DNA from 2 places in the Kitasatospora sp. NPDC048365 genome. Region 1 is predicted to be linked to the other one. Evidence: riboswitches for the same ligand, from Rfam matches in the RefSeq annotation. Region 1 holds a riboswitch; the other holds the start of a gene.
What was found. A riboswitch is a leader RNA that binds a small molecule or an ion and turns the genes downstream of it on or off. The one in region 1 is predicted to bind thiamine pyrophosphate.
Positions count from the first base shown of each region.

Region 2: it holds a riboswitch for thiamine pyrophosphate, as region 1 does, so the genes downstream of both, thiC (phosphomethylpyrimidine synthase ThiC) here and thiO (glycine oxidase ThiO) in region 1, are expected to answer to the same signal.

Region 1 covers NZ_JBICYJ010000014.1:30,165-37,084, reverse strand. The annotation lists gene pknB (Stk1 family PASTA domain-containing Ser/Thr kinase) at 1-808, opposite strand, end outside; gene ACGFX4_RS16610 (thiazole synthase) at 830-1,627, opposite strand; gene thiS (sulfur carrier protein ThiS) at 1,633-1,842, opposite strand; gene thiO (glycine oxidase ThiO) at 1,839-2,987, opposite strand; TPP riboswitch at 2,982-3,094, opposite strand; gene ACGFX4_RS16595 (NAD(P)/FAD-dependent oxidoreductase) at 3,164-4,369, shown strand; gene ACGFX4_RS16590 (Rv2175c family DNA-binding protein) at 4,398-4,763, shown strand; gene thiE (thiamine phosphate synthase) at 4,760-5,404, shown strand; gene ACGFX4_RS16580 (polyprenyl synthetase family protein) at 5,439-6,533, opposite strand; gene metF (methylenetetrahydrofolate reductase [NAD(P)H]) at 6,692-6,920, shown strand, end outside.
Region 2 covers NZ_JBICYJ010000006.1:234,679-241,598, reverse strand. The annotation lists gene ACGFX4_RS08840 (SPFH domain-containing protein) at 1-30, opposite strand, end outside; gene ACGFX4_RS08835 (hypothetical protein) at 186-386, opposite strand; gene ACGFX4_RS08830 (LAETG motif-containing sortase-dependent surface protein) at 475-1,347, opposite strand; TPP riboswitch at 1,551-1,685, shown strand; gene thiC (phosphomethylpyrimidine synthase ThiC) at 1,680-3,494, shown strand; gene ACGFX4_RS08820 (hypothetical protein) at 3,562-3,822, opposite strand; gene ACGFX4_RS08815 (hypothetical protein) at 4,305-5,450, shown strand; gene ACGFX4_RS08810 (thiamine biosynthesis protein ThiC) at 5,506-5,658, shown strand; gene ACGFX4_RS08805 (Uma2 family endonuclease) at 5,785-6,330, shown strand; gene ACGFX4_RS08800 (hypothetical protein) at 6,716-6,920, shown strand, end outside.

The DNA.
Region 1 (6,920 bases):
CCGCGTCCCACGGCCGGGCCTGCGGGTCGCGGGCCGTCGCGGCGGCCACTATCGCGTCCAGCTCCGGGCCGACCGCGGGCGCGGTCGCCGACGGCGGCGGGACGTCCTCGTGCAGGTGCCGGTACATCACCTGGGCCGGGTTCTCCCCGGTGTGCGGCTTGGCGCCGGTCAGCGTCTCGTACAGCAGGATGCCGGACGCGTAGACGTCCACCCGCTGGTCGGTCGGGGCGTCCTGGCTGATCTGCTCCGGGGCCAGGTACGAGACGGAGCCGAGCAGCGGGCCGGTGCTGGAGGTCACCGAGGTGTCGGCGCCCGACAGCAGCCGGACCAGGCCGAAGTCGGCGACCTTCACCAGGCCGCCGTCGGTGATCAGCACGTTCTCCGGCTTCACGTCCCGGTGCACCAGGCCCGCGCGGTGCGCGGCGCCGAGCGCGGCCAGCACCGGCTCCACGACGTCCAGCGCGGCCCGCACCGACAGCGCGCCCCGGTCGATCAGCACGTCGCGCAGGGTGCGGCCCGGCACGAACTCCATGGCCATGAACACCGCCCGGCCGTCCGCGCCCTGGTCGAGGACGTTGACCACGTTCGGGTGGGCGAGCCGGGCGACGGCCTTCGCCTCGCGGATGAACCGCTCGGTGAAGCCCGGGTCGCCGGCCAGCGAGGGGTGCATCACCTTGAGCGCCACCACGCGGTCCAGCCGCAGGTCGGTGCCCCGGTACACGGTGGACATGCCGCCCACGGCGATGCGCTGCTCCACCCGGTACCGCCCGTCCAGCAGCGCACCGATCAGCGGGTCGTCCACGGTCATGTCCACCTGAGGAGTCTAGGGCTAGAAGGCCGGGCGTTCCCTGGTGTCGAGGTCGGCGCGGCCGGCCATGGTGGAGGAGGCCTCGGCGTGGAAGCGGCGGGGGATGCGGCCGGCGCGGTGGGCGAGGCGGCCCGCCTCGACGGCGCGGCGCATCGCGTCGGCCATCAGCACCGGCTCCTGGGCGCGGGTGACGGCGGACGCCAGCATCACGGCGGAGCAGCCGAGCTCCATGGCGAGGGCCACGTCGGAGGCGGTGCCGGCGCCCGCGTCCAGGATCACCGGGACGCCCGCGGCCTCGACGATCAGCTGGAAGTTGTGCGGGTTGCGGATGCCCAGGCCCGAGCCGATCGGCGAGCCCAGCGGCATGATCGCCGCACAGCCGACGTCCTCCAGCTTGCGGGCCAGCACCGGGTCGTCGTTGGTGTACGGGAGGACCGTGAAGCCGTCGTCGACCAGGGTCTCGGCGGCGTCGAGCAGCTCGATCGGGTCGGGCAGCAGGGTGCGCTCGTCGGCGATCACCTCCAGCTTGACCCAGTCCGTGCCCAGCGCCTCGCGGGCGAGGCGGGCGGTCAGCACCGCCTCGCCGGCGGTGTAGCAGCCGGCCGTGTTCGGCAGCACCCGGATCGCGTTGCGGGACAGCACGTCCAGGACCGAGCCCTGGGTGGAGGCGTTCACCCGGCGCATCGCCACGGTGGTCAGCTCCGTCCCGGACACCTGCAGGGCCTGCTCCAGCACCTCCAGGCTGGGGGCGCCGCCGGTGCCCATGATCAGCCGGGAGGCGAAGGTGGTGTCGGCGATGGTGAGAAGGTCGTCGGCCATCGGGGTCAGCCTCCCTGGACTGCGGTCAGGATCTCGATCCGGTCGCCCTCGGCCAGCGCCGTGGCCGGCCACGAACCGCGGGGCACCACGGCCTCGTTGAGCGCCGCCGCCACCCCGGTGTTGGCGCCGCTCAGTTCGGCCACCACCTCGGCGAGGGTGGCCGCGGCGGACAGCGTGCGCCGTTCGCCGTTGACGGTCAGTGAGATCTCGTTCATGCCAGGGCCTTTGAGAAGCGGTCGGGGGAGAAGGCGGCGGCCAGGTCGGGGACGGTGCCGGTGGCCAGGTAGTCGGCGAGCAGGTCGCCGGTGGCCGGGGTGAGCAGCACCCCGTTGCGGTAGTGGCCGGTGGCGGCGGCCAGGCCGGGCAGCGCGGTCGGGCCGAGCAGCGGCGCGTTGTCGGGGGAGCCGGGCCGCAGGCCCGCGTTGGTCTCGGCGAGCGGCAACTCGGTGATGCCCGGCACCAGTTCGTGGGCGTCGCGGAGCAGCTCGTACACCCCGCCGGCGGTCACCTGGGTGTCGTACCCCTGCTCCTCGCTGGTCGCGCCGATCACCAGCTCGCCGTCGGCGCGCGGCACCAGGTAGATGTGCTGCCCGCGCACCACCGCCCGGACGTTGCGGGACAGGAACGGCGCGTACATCTCCGGGATGCGCAGCCGCAGCACCTGGCCCTTGACCGGGCGGATCGCCGGCAGCACCCCGTCCGGCAGGCCGGGCAGCAGGTGGCTGCGGGAGCCGGCCGCGAGCACCAGCTGCGCCGCGTGCACGGCGCCGCCGTCGGCCAGCCGGACGCCGGTCGCCCGGCCGCCGTCGACCAGCAGCTCGGCGGCCTCGGCGGCCAGCAGCCGCACGCCCGTCCGCTCGCAGGCCGCCACCAGGGCGCGGGCCAGCCGGCGGCCGTCCACCTGGTGGTCGTCCTTGACGTGCAGGCCGCCCCGGACGCCGGGGGCGAGCATCGGCTCCAGCTTCCGGCACTCGCGGCCGGTCAGCCAGTGCGAGTCCAGGCCCAGCCGCTGGTGGAAGGCGTGCAGCTCGCGCAGCTCCTCGCGGTCGTCCGCGTCGAGCGCGACGGCCAGCGTGCCGGTCCGCCGGTAGCCGGTGTCCACGCCGGTCAGCGCGGTCAGCTCGGCGGCGAAGTCGGCGTACCGGGCGTTGGACGCCATGCCCAGGTGCAGCAGCGGCTCCTCGCCGTACTGCAGCTCGGTGACCGGGGCCAGCATGCCCGCCGCGACCTGTGCGGCGCCGCCGCCCGGGTGCGGGTCGACCACGGTGACGGCGAGGCCGCGCTGCGCGGTGCGCCACGCGACCGCGAGGCCGATGATGCCGCCGCCGACCACCAGGACGTCGGTGTCGGTCCGTGCCAAGGCTCTTCAGCTCCCTTCGCCGGTATGACCCGGATCAGGTTCGGACGGTCGCGGGCCGCTCCAGCCCGCCTCTCAGCCCGGTGCACCGGGCTCCCGTGGAGTTGTGGCTCCCACCATAACGCCGGGCCGAGGGCGTGCTGAAGGCGCGTACGAGGGGTGGACACCGGCTCGGTAGGGTGAGCGGCGTGGCAGAGCTGAACCGAACGGACAGGGTGGTCGTCGTCGGCGCCGGAATGGCGGGCGCGCAGGCCGCGCTCGGCCTGCGGCAGGGCGGCTGGCAGGGCCGGATCTCCCTGGTCGGGGACGAACCGCACCGCCCCTACGACCGGCCGCCGCTCTCCAAGGACGTGCTGCTCGGCAAGGCCGACGCCACCACCTTCGACATCGACTGGGAGCACCTCGGCATCGAGCTGCTCACCGACCGCCGGGCGGTCGGCCTGGACCCGGGCGTGCTGCGCACCGACGCCGGGGACGTCCCCTACGACGGCCTGGTGATCGCCACCGGCGCCGAGGCCCGCGACTTGCCCGGCGCCACCGGGACGCACATCCTGCGGACCGTCGACGACGCGCTCGCCCTGCGCGCCCTGCTCACCCCCGGCCGCCGGATCGTGCTCGTCGGCGCGGGCTGGATCGGCGCCGAGACGGCGACCGTCGCCCGGCAGCTCGGCTGCGAGGTCACCGTGGTCGAGGCCGGCCCGGCACCGCTGCCCGGCGCGCTGCCCGCCGAACTCGGCGCGCTGATGGCCGACTGGTACGCCGCCGCCGGGGCCGAACTGCGCTGCGGGGTCGGCGTCGCGTCCGTCGAACCCGGCGCGGTGCTGCTCACCGACGGCACCCGGCTGGCCGCCGACGAGGTGGTCGTCGGCATCGGCGCCCGCCCCGCCACCGGCTGGCTCGCCGGCAGCGGCGTCGAACTCGACGCCGGCGGCGCGATCCTGGTCGACGAGCGGCTGCGCACCTCGGTGGACGGCGTCTGGGCGGCCGGCGACTGCGTCGCGTACCCGTCGGCGCGGTCCGCCACCCGGCTCGGCGTGCAGCACTGGGACCACGCGCTGCAGTCCGGCGGCGCGGTCGCCGCCTCGCTGCTGGGCTCCGACGCCCCGTACGACCCGGTGCCGTACTTCTGGTCCGAGCAGTTCGGGCGGATGGTGCAGTACGCCGGGCGGCACGCGGACGCCGACGAACTGCTCTGGCGCGGCTCGGCGGCCGACCCCGCCTGGGCGGTGCTGTGGCTGCGCGGCGGCGCGCTGGTCGGGATGCTGGCCGTCGACCGGCCGCGCGACCTCAACCAGGCCCGCAGGCTGATCGACCGCGGCGCGGTCCTCGACCGGGCGCTCGCCGCCGACCCGGGCGTGCAGCTCAAGGCGGCCACGGCCGGTTGACGGGCTCCACGTGGGTAGGCTGGGTCCCGTGAGTGAGATCGATCCCAAGATTGACGCCCTGGTCCCCGCGTGGATGTACCTCCCCGACATCTCCGAACAGTGGGGTGTCGTGGTCACCCAGGTCCGGGAGATGGTGAAGTCCGGCACCCTGTTGGCCGTCCGGCGCGGCGAGAACAAGTCGCTTCAGGTCCCGGCGGACTTCATCGACGCCGACGGCCCGGTCAAGCACCTGGTCGGCACCCTGACCGTGCTGCGCGACGGCAGGTTCACCGACGAGGAGATCCTCGAGTGGCTGTTCACCGAGGACCCGTCGCTGCCCGGCACCCCGATCCAGGCGCTGCGCGAGAACCGCGGTACCGAGGTCAAGCGCCGCGCCCAGGCCATGTCCCTGTGACCGCGCCCTCCCCGCGGGCCGCGCTCGCCGACGCCCGGCTCTACCTCTGCACCGACGCCCGCCGCGAGCGCGGCGACTTCGCCGAGTTCGTCGACGCGGTCTACCGCGGCGGCGTGGACATCGTGCAGCTCCGCGACAAGGGCCTGGAGGCCAAGCAGGAGCTGGAGCACCTGGAGATCCTCGCCGACGCCGCCCGCCGGCACGGCAAGCTCTTCTCGGTCAACGACCGGGCGGACGTCGCCCACGCCGCGAAGCCGCACGTGCTGCACCTCGGGCAGGACGACCTGCCGGTGCCCGCCGCCCGCGCGATCCTCGGCGAGGACGTGGTGATCGGCCGCTCCTGCCACGCCGAGTCCGAGGTCGACACCGCGATCGTCGAACCCGGCATCGACTACTTCTGCACCGGGCCCGTCTGGCCCACCCCCACCAAGCCCGGCCGGCACGCACCCGGCCTCGACCTGGTGGCCTACGCCGCGAAGGCGGTCACCGACCGCCCCTGGTTCGCCATCGGCGGCATCGACCTCACCAACCTCGACCAGGTCCTCGCCGCCGGCGCCACCCGCGTGGTCGTCGTCCGCGCCCTGACCCAGGCCGACGACCCGGCGGCGGCAGCCGCGGAGTTCGTGCGCAGGCTTCGGTAATCAGGGGCTCGGGGAACCGAGCCCCTGACGGGTCTCAGTACTTGCGTGCGGTTGCTGCCTCGGCGAGGGCCCGGAGGGTGGCGCGGGCGGGGCCGTCGGCGAGGGGGGCGGCGTCGAGTGCGGCGAGCGACTGGTCCATCAGTTCGTCGATGCGGTGCTCGACGAGGTCGGCCGCGCCGCTCTTCTCGATCAGGGCCCGCATCCCGTCGACGTCCTCCGCGACGCCGAGCTGGGCGTCCAGGTACGCGGCGTCCCCGGCCGGCAGGCCTCGCATCGCGTGCGCGATCAGCAGCGTCCGCTTCCCCTCGCGCAGGTCGTCGCCGGCGGGCTTCCCGGTCACGGACGGGTCGCCGAACACGCCGAGCAGGTCGTCCCGCAGCTGGAACGCCTCCCCGAGTGGCAGGCCGAACGCCCCGAGCGCGTCGATCAGCTCCGCCGACCCGCCGGCGAGCAGCGCGCCGACCTGCAGCGGCCGCTCCACCGTGTACTTCGCCGACTTGTAGTGCAGTACGGTCCGGGTGCGCTCCAGCGACCCGGCGTCCGTGGAGTCGCCGGCCACCGGCTCCAGCACGTCGAGGTACTGCCCGAGCATCACCTCGGTGCGCATCAGGTCGAACATCGGCTTTCCGGCCCTGACGGCGGCGTCGTCCAGCCCGCAGGCCTGGAACAGTTCGTCGCACCAGATCAGCAGCAGGTCGCCGAGCAGCACCGCCGCGGAGGCGCCGTACTGCTCGCGGTCGCCGCGCCAGCCGCTGTCGCGGTGCATCGCCTCGAAGCGGCGGTGGACGGACGGCAGGCCGCGGCGGGTGTCGCTGCGGTCCATCAGGTCGTCGTGGACGAGCGCGCTGGCCTGCAGCAGTTCGAGGGCCGCCGCGGCCCGCTCGATGCCCGCGCTCCGCTCGGGGCCGCCGGCCGCCCGCCAGCCCCAGTAGCAGAAGGCGGGCCGCAGCCGCTTGCCGCCGTCGAGCAGGAAGTCGCGCAGGGCGTCGGCGACCGGGCCGAGCTGGGGGGAGATGGTGGAGAGCAGTGCCTGCCGGTCGTCCATGAACGCGGCGAGCGCGGCGTTGACCCGCTCGCGGACGGCCTCCGCGTCGACGGGGTTGGCGGTCAGGCTGGTGGGCGAGGGCACGCGGGACTCCGGTATCTATCGGCTGACAGTCAGACTAACCGGGCGGGCCCGCCGTCCCGGAATCGCGCCCTCGCCGCCCCCGCCCGCCGTCTCGGCAGCTGTCTCACCCCGTGGAACGCGTTTGTTCGCCCCCCTTCACCCACGGATAACCTGCCAGCATGGCACTCGGCATTCCCTCCACCAGAAGCGATCGCGCACAGACCGTGCGTGATCTGCTGGCGGCAGGCGACCGCTCCTTCTCGTTCGAGTTCATGCCTCCGCGCAGCGAGGAGGCCGAGCGCAAGCTCTGGGACGCGATCCGCCGGGTCGAGGCGCTCGACCCGAACTTCGTCTGCATGACGTACGGCGCCGGCGGCTCCTCGCGCGGCCGCACGGTCAACCTGGTCG
Region 2 (6,920 bases), on a different contig from region 1:
CACGACGGCGCCCGCGATGCCGATGACCATCGGCTGACTCCCCCTTCGAGCACACCGGTTCCGTGGCTGCGCTCGGTTGTGCAGGATGGCGCGGAACACGGTGGCAACGGGAGATTCTGCGCCTGCCGAGATCGCCGGGGAAGAGCCGTGCGTACGGAATCCGTCCCGGAAGCGTCAAGGTTCCGTCAAAGCGGAACCACGTACACGGTGCGCGGCGGCTGGTACTCGACCACCACCACCTGACACCCCCGCTCCAACGCCTCCCCCGGCACCGCCAGGTACGCCAGGAACGCCTCCGACCCCTGCCGTTCGGCCACGTGCACCATCACCTCCCCCACCAGCCCCGCCCCGACCCGCCCGGTCACCCGTCCCGTCGCACCGACCATCCGCCCAGTCTGCCCGCCCCCGTCGCGGCCGGGAACGCCCGATGCCCGCCCCGGCTCGGCCGGGACGGGCATCGGGGGAACCGGCGGATCAGCTGTGCGAGCCCCGGCGGCGGCGCAGCGCCACCAGGATGCCGCCGCCGAGGACCAGGGCGGTGGCGCCGCCGACCGCGACCGGCACGGTGCTGCTCGCGCCGGTCTCGGCGAGCTCGGCGCCCCGGCGGGCGGCCTGCGTGGTCCCGGCGGCCGTGGTCGGGGCCGCCGTGGTCGGGGTGGCGGCCGGGGTGGTCGGCGCGCCGGCGGTGGCCGTCGCCGTGCGGGTGGGCGTCGCGGTCGCCGTCGAGGCGCTGTCGACCACGGCGAAGTCGTGGGTGCCGTAGCCCACGTACTGCGTGCAGACGCCGGTGCCGTCCTGCTTGGCGGCGGGCTGCTGCGCGGACGCCTCCGTGAGGAAGGTGTCGGTGTCCTCGTCCAGGACCGCCGACCCGCCGCTCTCCGTGGTCTGGTAGTTGCCGACCGGCGCCGCGGAGGTGGCCGCGATGCGCAGCCCCAGCGTCAGCGTGGCGTCCTTCGGCAGCTGGTACATCCCGGAGTTGATGATGGAGGAGAAGTCGCCGGTGCCGAAGTCGACCTTCTTCCAGTCACCGCCCGGAGCCTTGAGCTCGACCGCGAACGAGCCGGCCGGCAGCGGGGCGTGCAGGTAGGCGACGTACAGCGAGATCCGGAAGTCCTTGACCTCGCGCCCCGCGGTGTTCTTGAACGTCACGGTCGACTCGACGGCCGGACCGCCCTTGACCAGCTGCGCCGGGAAGCCCGGCCAGCCGGTGGTGAGCTCGGGGTGGTGCTGGATGCCGCCGAAGCACGGCAGCTTCGGTGCCGCCGTCGCGGACGCGGCACCGGCGCCCAGGCCGAGCACCGCGGTCGCCAGGGCCGTCGAGACGGCCGGCAGACGGATGGAACGCATGGGTGGATCCCCCCAGGATCTGACGGAAACGGGCATGCGGCCCGCCGGTGGTGAGTGGGCGAACCGTGTTGCGCGCGTGGACGATACACACTCCCGGGGTTGTTGAGCGCCACCGGGGGCCGCGGCGCGCGGGGGTGTCCGGTGGCTGAAACGCTGCCTGGACCTCGGCGGGAACCTCCGGCTACGGTGTCAGGCGTCCTGCGCTCGCAGGACACGGGAGCTCGGAGCACCGGGCTGAGAGGACGCTGAACGGCACGTCGACGGACGTGTCGACCGCTGCGTCGACCGCAGGAACCTGACCGGGTAATGCCGGCGTAGGGAGTAGAGGTCAGATGACCACGTTCGATGCACAGCCGCAGTCTGCCCAGTCCGCTGTCAGCAGCGCCGCGACCGGCTACCCGACCCCCGCGTGGCGCAAGGCGTACCGCGAGGGCAGCCGCCCGGACCTGCGGGTCCCCTACCGTGAAGTGCTGCTGACCAACGGCCGCTCGGTGCCGCTGTACGACACCTCCGGCCCGTACACCGACCCCGCCTACGAGCCCGACGTACGGCGCGGACTGCCCGCGCTGCGCGACCCGTGGATCCGCCAGCGCGGCGACGTCGAGGAGTACGAGGGCCGCGAGCCCCGTCCCGAGGACGACGGCATCAAGCACACCGCCCCGCGCGGCGGCAACCTGCGCAACCTGGACGCCGTCTTCCCCGGCCGCCCGCGCCGCCCGCTGCGCGGCCGCGACGGTGCCGCCGTCAGCCAACTCGCCTACGCCAAGCGGGGGATCATCACCCCCGAGATGGAGTTCATCGCGCTCCGGGAGGGCATGGAGGCGGAGTACGTCCGCTCCGAGGTGGCCCGCGGCCGCGCGGTGATCCCGCTGAACGTGAACCACCCCGAGGTCGAGCCGGCCATCATCGGCACCAACTTCCTGGTGAAGATCAACGCCAACATCGGGAACTCGGCCGTCACCTCCTCCATCGAGGAGGAGGTCGAGAAGATGACCTGGGCCACCCGCTGGGGCGCCGACACGGTCATGGACCTCTCCACCGGCCGCAACATCCACACCACCCGCGAGTGGATCCTGCGCAACTCCCCCGTGCCGATCGGCACCGTGCCGCTCTACCAGGCCCTGGAGAAGGTCGACGGCAAGGCCGAGGAACTGTCCTGGGAGGTCTACCGGGACACCGTCATCGAGCAGTGCGAGCAGGGCGTCGACTACATGACCGTGCACGCCGGCGTGCTGCTGCGGTACGTCCCGCTGACGGCCCGTCGCAAGACCGGCATCGTCTCCCGCGGCGGCTCGATCATGGCCGCCTGGTGCCTCGCGCACCACCAGGAGAACTTCCTCTACACCAACTTCGAGGAGCTCTGCGACATCCTCGCGGCGTACGACGTCACCTTCTCGCTCGGTGACGGCCTGCGGCCCGGCTCCACCGCGGACGCCAACGACGAGGCCCAGTTCGCCGAGCTGCAGACGCTCGGGGAACTCGGCCGGATCGCCCGCGACCGGGACGTCCAGGTGATGATCGAGGGCCCTGGCCACGTCGCGATGAACAAGATCAAGGAGAACATGGATCTCCAGAAGGAGATCTGCGACGAGGCGCCGTTCTACACCCTCGGCCCGCTCACCACCGACGTCGCCCCCGGCTACGACCACATCACCTCCGGCATCGGCGCGGCGATGATCGCCTGGTGGGGCACGGCGATGCTCTGCTACGTCACGCCCAAGGAGCACCTGGGCCTGCCGAACCGGGACGACGTCAAGACCGGCGTCATCACCTACAAGATCGCCGCCCACGCCGCCGACCTCGCCAAGGGTCACCCCGGCGCCAGCGACTGGGACGACGCCCTCTCCGACGCCCGCTTCGAATTCCGCTGGGAGGACCAGTTCAACCTGGCCCTCGACCCGGAGACCGCCCGCGCCTTCCACGACGAGACCCTTCCCGCCGAACCGGCCAAGACCGCGCACTTCTGCTCCATGTGCGGGCCCAAGTTCTGCTCGATGAAGATCTCCCAGAAGATCCGCGACGAGCACGGCGACGGCTCCAGCGCCGTCGCCAGCGACTTCGACGCGGAAGCCCTCGCCGGCATGCAGGCCAAGTCCGAGGAGTTCGCCGCCCAGGGCAACCGCGTCTACTTGCCGCTGGCTGACTGACAGCACGGCTCGCAGCGGCGCCGCACCGGGAGGCAGGAGGGGGCTTCCCGGCGCGGCGCTCGGCCTGTCAGACGTTGGCGGCCGACGAGGTTTCTCCGGGGGCTTGCTGGTCCTGGACGATCTCCCGCAGGTCGATCGCCTCGACGGCCCATCGATGGGTTCGGTCGGAGACGGTCAGAGTCACCAGCTCCGGCAGGAGATCCAGGGTGTCCCGGGAGAGCCCGTCCAGGTAGCGCAGAGCCGTGGTCCGGCCCCAGCCGCGCTCGCGGAGCGCATCTCGTAGGACACCTGTGGAGTCGGTGGCGTTCTGGCAGAACTCGGCCTGCACGCGGTTGAGCTCGCGGCGAGCAGAAACGACAGCGTCCCACAGTTCTCGATCGGATGGATTTGTCACAGGCCTGCCTCGGCGAGCGGACGCTCGGACGGACCGTTCAAGGAGCGTGATCCTCTGCCCGATGATGCTTCATAGGGCATGTCGGCAGGCGATATCCACGGATGTGCTCGTTGGGGCTGAAGTCGTCGGACTGCCGGGGCGTCATGTTCGACTGCCGGATTGGGGTTCTTGTCCGGGAATCCGGCACACCCCACGGTCTGTGGGTTTCGAGGAGCCACGAGTGGCCCGGTTCGTTTGCCCGAGTGCGTCCCACGAGAGCAGCCTCCAGCGGTGGGGACTTCGGCGGGTGTTGAGCTGTATGGCGTCCATGGTCAGTTCACGTGCGTGTCAGAGTCGTCACGCGTCCGAAATGCTTCAGAATGTCAAGAACTATCCATGTGGCGGCCTGGTTGTCCCGATGTCGAGGAGCGTAGATCATGCGTGTTCCTGAATGGCTCCCCGAACAGCCTGTCCGCATCGGCCGTACCGACTGGCCCGAGCACAGCGACGAAGGAACGTACCTCCGCCTGCGGGTGGGTCAGACCGTTGTCCTGGACCGGCAGCCCTGGCACCTTCTGGAGATCCACGAGTACCCCGACCGCGAGTGGCCCGAGTCCTACCGGAAAGCCTGGCGTGAGCACGTTGAGTTGTGGAGGCACGCCGAGAACCTCCACGGTGCGAGTGGAGAGGCGACCACGCTGCCTCCCGAGCGGGCCAACTTCTACAAGCGCCCCGTGATCCTGGTCCTGCGCAACGAGAACCTCCCCAGGTCGACTCCGAAACACTGGTGCGCGCCGGCCAGCCATGACTGGCAGGTCCTCCCGGAGCACTACGCCGTCTGCCGCACCTGCGGTGAACTGCCGCCCTGCCACAACGGGGAGTACCGCTGGGACGGTGGCCCCCGGTCGGCCGAGCACAACCGAGGTGTCGCTCTCATCGTTCCGCCCGACTGCTGCATGGGCTGTGCGGAGCTCATCAAGCCCCGGGTGCGGACGGTGCGCTTTCCCGGCCCGAACCTCTGGTACCCCGAACTGGGCCACGACAGCGCGGTCTTCCACGCCCGCACCGCCTGCGCCGACCAGGTCGACTGCTACCGCAAGCAGTGGCGGGCCGAGTACACCGTGCGCAAGCCCCACTCGGCTCCCGACCTGTTGTTCCCGGACGGAGAGAGCTTCACCCTGCCGCGGACGAGACTCGCGTCGGATTACACCAAGCCGGCCAAGGACGCTCCGGTGGCGAGCGGTTTTACCCCTGCGGTGAATGCGATGTTCTCGGCGCCCCAGGTGAATCTCCTGCCTGCCGCTGCCCCCGCACCGCCGGAGTTCCAGGCCCCTTCCGCCCACCAGCCGCCCTCCGGCTACATGTCGCATCCGGAGCCTTCCGCCGGCCCCGTGCAGCCCTCCGCCTCCTCCGAGGACGTTGACGCGGTACTTCGGCTCACGGGAGCCCTCGATCTCGCCATGGCCGACCGTCCGGCTTTCCACAACGCGGAGCAGGCAGCCCGGGTGATCGAGGAACTCACCGCTGCGGTACGCAATATCGCTCTCTGTCTGAACGGTACGAATACCCGCACTCGGACCTGACCGTCGTGGCCGGTCGGTGGGCCGGCCCATGGCGGCTCTGTTGAAGTTCCGGTCCATGAAGATCTCCCAGAAGATCCGCGACGAGCACGGCGACGGCTCCAGCGCCGTCGCCGACGACTTCGACACGGAAGCCCTCGCCCGTATGCGGGCCAAGTCCGAGGAGTGCGCCGCCCAGGGCAACCGCGTCCACCTCCCGCTCGCGGACTGACTCCGGCCCCACCGACAGCGCTGTTCCGGGGAGCGGGCGGGGGCTCCCGGGGCGGCGCCTCGGCGTACCGTCGCTCAGCTGCGCCGAGCCGGTAGCGTGGGGCCGGACGTACTTCCGGGAGGACAGATGAACCCCGAGCACCTCGCGCTGATCGAGGAGTTCCGCAGGGCCGCTCCGTCGAACTTCAAGATCGAGTTCTCCGGTGACGTCATCATCATGCAGGCGTCGCCCTCCGCCATCCACGAGCGGAACCTCGCCGTGGTCCGCCGGCAGTTCGAGGCGCACGCTCCTGCCGAGTACCTCTCCACGGGGAACATGGACCTGGCGTCGCCGCAGGTGGCGAAGTTGCGAAACCCGGATCTCACCTACCTCCCCGAAGACGCCATGGCCAGCACGGAGAACAGGGTGCCGGCTGAGCTGGCGCTCATTGCCGTCGAGATCGTGTCGCCGTCCAACCCGGAGAACGACTGGGTGGGGAAGCTCCGCGACTACCCGCTGATGAGGATTCCGCTCTACCTGCTGGTCGACGCCGCGCAGAAGACCGTCACGCTGTTCGGTGAGCCGGAGAACGGCCGCTACCGGACGCGGGAGGACGCGAACTTCGGAGAGACAATCCACATCCCCGCGCCGTTCGGATTCACCCTCGACACCTCGGTGCTGCTCCCGTACTAGGTCACTGGCCGTCGGGGGGTGAGGTACTGCTCGATGCGGCGCTGGTTGTCGACCGGGCGGAGGCAGAGGTGGCGGAGCTGGGCCAGCTCGTCGGGGGTGGCGGAGAGGCGGATCAGGACGTCCAGGGCGCCGGAGCTGAGGCCGCGGCCTTCGCTGTCGTGGCTGCGGAGGCGTTCGACGGCGTGGTGCGCGGCGCGGGTGGCCGCGGCGGCTTCGAGGGCGAGGGTGTCACCGCCCCGGGTTCTGGAACCGGGGCTGACGCCGGGTCAAGGGGCGGTGGGAGGGCTGCTCGCGAATTTGTGCGAGACGCCGGGGGTGGGGGTCCGGTACTGTACGCGAGCACTTCAAACTTTATACATACCTTATGTCCAGTTTGGGATTCCTCGTGAACATCGACTTCAGCCTCGAGCCGCTTTTCTCCTGGTACGTCGTCCTCCTGATCGTCAGCGGTATCGCGATGACCGGTATCGGCGCGATGGGCAACTCCGGTCTCAGCAACGGGTGGCGCATCTTCAACGGTGTGGCCGGTGTCGGATTCGTCGGCTACGGCATTTACCTCGGGTTCATTTTCGAGGGCGGCACGTACGTCA